2 regions of the Fictibacillus halophilus genome follow, and region 1 is predicted to be linked to the other one. Evidence: riboswitches for the same ligand, from Rfam matches in the RefSeq annotation. Region 1 holds a riboswitch; the other holds the start of a gene.

Region 1 (3,130 bases):
TTGCTTGAAGAGCAAGACCAAAAGTTCCAATCTTGTTAGCTGTATCGCCATTTGCTGCCACTCGGTCACATCCAACGATCACCGCTTTAATATTCTTTGTTTTTAGCGTGTGGGCTGCCATATTATCTGTGATCAATGTCACATCAATATCGTTTGCTTGCAGCTCCCATGCTGTTAAACGAGATCCTTGTAAGACGGGACGAGTTTCGTTCGCGTAGACAGATAGGTTCCAGCCTTGTTCTTTTGCAAGATGAAAAGGTGCTAAAGCTGTACCATATTTGCTTGTAGCGATGGCACCTGCATTACAGATCGTCATCACAGCATCTCCGTCTTGAAGTAGCGATAAGGCGTACTCACCGATCTTTCTGCAAGTATTCTCGTCTTCTTCTTGAATTAAAAGTGCTTCAGCTTCAATGTTTTTTTTCGCTTCTTCTACAGAAGCGGATCGTTCGGCAGATGCCACAACACGGTCTAAAGCCCAAAATAAATTAACAGCTGTCGGGCGAGAGGAGGCTAAGTAATCTCTTTGTTTTTGCAATTGATTTAAAAACAAAGCATGATCAATCTCTTTTTCGGAATTACTCCAAAGTGCGAGTCCGAATGCTGCTGCGATTCCGATCGCTGGTGCGCCTCGAACTTTAAGCTTAGAAATTGCGTCCCACACGTGTTCTATCGTGGTTACGTTTAAGTAGACCGTGTGATGGGGAAGTTGTTGTTGATCTAATATAAGAAGATGGTCACCTCTGTATCTAACAGAAGGGACCCACTTTTCAGCTACAGTCATGTTTTAAGCACCTCTAATCCAGTCAGTAAGTTCTGTGATGTTTGTAAGTTTTCTTTGATTCTTAATAAGTTTTGCACCTAACTCAAGAGCTGTTTTTTTATAAAAGAGCTCGACCTCTCTTTTTGAAATAGAGTCTAGATCCGCCACATGTGCAAGTCCTATCGTTCTTCTAATGATTTCACATCCAGCAAAACCAATCGCTTCTTGGAACGTTTTTTGCAAGAAGCTCTCAAGTACACCTTCAGTCTTAGCAAAAGGATCAGTCGCTTTCTCGTTCCAAAGCTGTGTGAACGTTTCTCTGTATGTTTCCCACGTCTTTTCAATCGTTTGTAAAAGATAAGACTGTATAGAGTCACGATGAAACGGCTCTTTTGCATGAGCATTTTGAGAGAGGTGATTAAGTGCAAGGTTAGCTATGAAGTGAGCGATATCAAATCCTGCTGGTCCGTAGAACGCAAATTCTGGATCGATCACTTTAGTTGAATCACTTTTCACAAAAATACTTCCAGAATGCAGATCTCCGTGAAGAAGAACTTCAGCTTTTGTTAAGAAGGCTAGTCGTAGTTGAGCCACTTCTTTTAAAAGCTCTTTGTCGTTCCAAATTCGATCAACATCAGGTTGAAGTTCAGCAGGGAAGTCGTTCGTTTCGATGTTGAAAAAAGGATCTGTGAACACTAAGTCTTCCGTGATTTTACAAAGTTCGGGATTTGAAAATTTTCTCACTTGTTCTTTTTTCTCAAACGGATGCAGATAGAAATCGCTAGAGTAAAAAGCTGTTTTAGCAGCAAACGTTCCAATGTCTTCAGCAAGTTGTGGGTAAATTTGTCCTTCAATAAGCCCTTTTCGAAGGATGACATGATCAGACAAATCTTCCATAACTGTGACAGCAAGTGCTGAATCTGAAAATAAAACCTTCGGAACTAAGTGAGGAACGGATTCAGCTTCTTTTAATAAAGCATCGCTCTCGATTCGGGCCCGATCTAGTGTGAGCGGCCAGCTTTCTCCAACCACTTTTGCGTAAGGAAGTGCTTGTTTGACGATCAATGCTTTTTTGGAAGTTGCGCTTTCTATATGAAAAACAAGGTTTAAGTTGCCATCTCCAATCTCTCTAACATGCAGTTGGTTTTGTTCGGATGCATCAAAAAAATCTAAAGGTTTTACCACATCAAGGACTGTCAGTTCGTTTAACGGTTCGTATGTAGGTCTTACTTGTACGCTCATTTTTTGTTCCCCCCGGAAAGTTTTTTACAAATAAAAAGAGCCTCTTTTCGTATAAGAAAAGAGGCTCGGAATGATCATTTTCCGCGCCTCTTATCTTAGCAAAACAAAATGTTTCGCCGGAATTAGCACCGTGCCATGCGCTGAACTTAATCAGCGGCTCCCCATATAATGCGGGCGCCCCATCTTGCAATGGTATTACGGTCGGTTGCTGGGTTTCATCGGGCCATATCCCTCCACCTGCTCTTGATAAGAGACCAAAATTATTTGATTTTTCAATGCGCAACAATATTCACGCAATTCATAATCGTTATACTACAACGTTAAGTTAAGATCTGTCAACACTAAATTTTTAAAATGGATTTAATACAGATCTGTTCGACGGTCGTTAAAAACAGGAACCTTTACACGGACATCGTCTACTAATTCAGGAAAGATCTCAGCTGTGATGATCTCCTCATCGTGCACAGAACCTTCAGCGATGATATCTCCCCACGGGTCGATAACCAATGATTGACCAGCAAACGTGTTTTTAGGATCGCTTCCTACACGGTTACAAGCAATCACATAACATTGATTCTCTATAGCACGTGCGATAAGCAAGGCACGCCAATGAGATTGTCTTTGAATCGGCCATTCGGCGGGAACGAATAAGATCTTAGCCCCGTTTAAGAACGGTGCGCGAATCCATTCAGGAAATCGAATGTCATAACAGATAGAAAGAGTGGAGAGATTACCGTCAATTGTAAACAGCGTATTGTTTTTTCCTGGCGAGATATATTTCTCTTCTTCCATCAGTGTGATCAGATGAGCTTTTGAGTAGGTGCCGATCTGTTCACCGTTACGGTTGTAAGTCAGAGATGTATTATAGACTAAGTCCTCTTCACGGTATGCGATAGACCCTCCGACAATATTGATATTAAGCTCTTTTGATAAGGAGCTTAACCATTGTTTCGCTTTTACGCCATTGTGATCGCTAATCTCATCTAAGCGGGTTAGGTCATATCCGGTATCCCATAGTTCTGGCAGAACGATTGTATCAGGATGGTGCTGTTCAACCGCTTCACGAATTTTATTTTCAATGTGTTCATAATTTTTTTCAGGTTTGCCATATTGAATGTCAACTTG
Region 2 (3,130 bases), 2.2 Mb from region 1:
TGTTGCGGGTGTAGCTGGACTTCTGGCCGCTCAAGGTAAGAACGCTTCACAAATTCGAGCAGCACTTGAGGATACGGCAGATCCTGTAACAGGCACTGGCACGCTGTTCCAAAACGGTCGTGTGAATGCAGCAAAAGCCGTTCAGCAATAGTCATTACAATTTCAAAACCTCTAGAAGTCTTATATTTTAAGACTTCTAGAGGTTTTTTTGTTTAGAATCCGCTCATTATTGAAAAACTGTAAACAGAAACAGCTGTAAAGAGCGGAGGATTTTAGCTATGTTTGGTCTTGGTAAGGGTAAGCAAAAGAAAAAAACGTCTCAAGGCTCTGGCAAGAGTGAGTCGACGGAATCAGAAAAAAGGCAGAGTGAAAAAGAAGCGGAAGAAAAAATCGTTTACTTTTTCTTAATCAGTACAGCGGTTTTTGGCGTTGTCGTACTGTATCTTGGTATTTCTCGTGAGATGTCTTTTGTTGCTGATTCTTTTCTAAGTTGATTTTTCATGTACGGATTGTATAATAGTTGTAACTTTTAATATCGTTTAAAGCCGATTTATCGGTCTCTTATTTCGAGCAGGCGGAGGGAATTAGCCCTATGAAGCCCGGCAACCACCTATTTTGTTAGGCACGGTGCTACATCTAACAGTTTTACAGACTGAAAGATAAGAGGATGTGAACAGAACCATTCGTCCTCTTTTTTTAAAAAAAGAGGGCGTTTTTTTGTTGGATGCTGCTCTATCATTAACTTCATAGATAGTTGATTGGAGCGGAAGGTGTGAGACTCCTCGAAAATTGAACTTCAAATTTTCTTCGTGCGATGTGTCGCTGCCGAAGCCTTCCTTGTCCTGCGGGATCAGTGGGACAGTCCCAAAAGTGAAAGTGGCTCGTCCAGCCCCGACAAGCAAAAGGCGAACGGACTAGGAAGGCGTTTGTTTGCCTTTATGACCGTTTGACTTTTGACCTCGAGGGGTTAGCCACTGTAGCTAGACAGGTGAGACTCTTAACAGCGCAATGCGCTAAGAGGCTCACCGCACACTCCGCGGAAAGCGAGCAACCTGGAGCGGAAATCAACCGCATCCAAAAGCATCTTGAGATTCAGCAATAACTTTTTCACAAGTAAAGAAAGGATGTTCATGTATGGACCTTAACAAAGCGGACCGCATTAAAAAGATGCGTGTCCCAGAAGCCGATGAAAAACTGGATGACCGCTTGCCTCCTGGGCAGGTTGAAACAAAAAAGTTCCCCATCCTTCATGAAGGAGAAGTTCCTGTTTACGATATGAAAAAATGGTCGTTATCTGTAGAAGGACTCGTAGGAAAACGTGTCGAATTTAGTTTTGAAGACATCATGAAGATGCCTCAAATGACAGTAGTCCGTGATATTCACTGTGTGACAAGATGGTCACGGTTCGACAATGCGTTTGAAGGTGTTAAATTTACGGACTTTTTAAAGCATTTTGATGTGGATCCAAAAGCAAAGTATGTAATGGTCCACGCTGATTACGATTATACGACGAATGTTCCGCTTGCAGATCTGTTACGCGATGATGTTATTCTTGCGCACTCGTTTGACGGCAAGCCCTTAACGGACAAGCATGGATTTCCGCTTCGCCTAATTGTTCCTCATCTTTATTTTTGGAAAAGTGCCAAGTGGATTCGCAAGTTCGAGTTCTTGGAAGAGGATCAGCCAGGCTTTTGGGAGCAGAACGGCTTTCATATGTATGGCGATCCGTTTAAAGAAGAACGATTTTCGAGCGATGAGTTTGAGATGCCTGAGGATGAGTGGAAAAAGAAAGAGTATGATTGATCTCATAAGAAATAGAGGGGAAAATTGTTTACTTTCTTCCCCTCAGCATTTTAATCTCATTTTTTAACGCCGTAATTTGATCTTGGATGTCTTTCATCTGAGCTTCTTGTTCTTGCTGGTCTTTTAGGTCCTGTGCTTGATCGATATACACTTGTCTGAGAGCGATCGCTGCACTGAACGTTGCTAAGAAATCCCCCGCGGTCACAAGCGTTGAGGCGAGTAAGGCGAGTTCTGCAGCAAACGTGGTACCATCTTTATTATTTGCTAAATATTCTTCTTCTGCTTCTGCTAAAATGACGTCTACTACACGTTGATTCACATCATTCACTCCTAACACACGAATATGTAATACTATATGCGTTTGCCCTGTTTGCGGTGCCCGATGTTCCTCCTTTCCTATTCTGATTTTCGAAACGTAAAAATTCGACTTTTTTTCGTAAATTGTTCTTCATGTATAGGCATTTTGACCGATATTATCCTTACTAGGGAGGTTTGGCGATGGAACAATGGCTGTCTTTTCGTATTCCGTTCGATATCATTTCCATTTACATCTTAATTGCCGCAATCATTGTGGTCGGCATTTTCTCAAGCCTGCTTCGAACAGCCTTACCAGAATGGTCTGTCAAAATCTTTAGCTACACAGGGTTTGTTGGAGTAATCTTTGCTTGGCTGAAGCTATTGGAGTATTGATACATACATAAAAAAACGCCTCGGGGTTTGCTGCCCCCAGGCGTTTTGGCGTTTTATAGCGATTTAAAAAGCAGCTTACGAAGTACGGGCATCAGATAGTCGACAAGCTCTGAAGCACTTGGCACAACTACGTTTTGCGGCCCATAGATGTTCTGCATCAACTTCTCTTCTTCCTCTGTGATCTCTCCGTTCGCGATAAACATCCCGATCGTCTCGATCCCAAGCTTTCGTGTACGGGTGACCGCTTCGTGTGTATCAAGTACTCCATGCGATTCATAATCAAAAGCCGCTGGTTCTCCGTCTGAGAAAACAAGTAAGACTTTCTGTTGCTCTGGACGTTTAGCCAGTTCTTCACCCATACGTCTGATTGAATATCCGTCACGGTTATCTTCTTGCGGTTCGAGCTGTATGATCGGTGCTCCTGATTGATGCAGAGAGTTGCGATAGGAGATCACTTCATGAAAATAGTTCGGCTGATCGTTCGTTGAAGCATCTGCTGCATCTTCCCAAAAGCCAACTACCGAATGCGGTATCCGAAGAGCTTTTAACGTTTCATGAAAAAGCACGATCCCTTTTTGCGTCTCTTCCATCTTGTTGAACATGGACGCAGAGCAGTCAACGAGGAGCGTGAACGTCG

The links. A riboswitch is a leader RNA that binds a small molecule or an ion and turns the genes downstream of it on or off. The one in region 1 is predicted to bind S-adenosylmethionine.
Region 2: linked by a shared signal. The riboswitch ahead of I5J82_RS15430 (sulfite oxidase-like oxidoreductase) and the one ahead of mtnK (S-methyl-5-thioribose kinase) in region 1 are both predicted to bind S-adenosylmethionine.

The regions. Positions count from the first base shown of each region.
Region 1 covers NZ_JAEACF010000001.1:821,394-824,523, forward strand. The annotation lists gene mtnA (S-methyl-5-thioribose-1-phosphate isomerase) at 1-784, opposite strand, end outside; gene mtnK (S-methyl-5-thioribose kinase) at 788-2,005, opposite strand; SAM riboswitch class I at 2,093-2,258, opposite strand; gene I5J82_RS04350 (carbon-nitrogen family hydrolase) at 2,366-3,130, opposite strand, start outside.
Region 2 covers NZ_JAEACF010000001.1:3,020,029-3,023,158, forward strand. The annotation lists gene I5J82_RS15420 (S8 family peptidase) at 1-151, shown strand, start outside; gene I5J82_RS15425 (hypothetical protein) at 279-494, shown strand; SAM riboswitch class I at 559-666, shown strand; gene I5J82_RS15430 (sulfite oxidase-like oxidoreductase) at 1,135-1,803, shown strand; gene I5J82_RS15435 (hypothetical protein) at 1,832-2,122, opposite strand; gene I5J82_RS15440 (hypothetical protein) at 2,302-2,493, shown strand; gene I5J82_RS15445 (vWA domain-containing protein) at 2,547-3,130, opposite strand, start outside.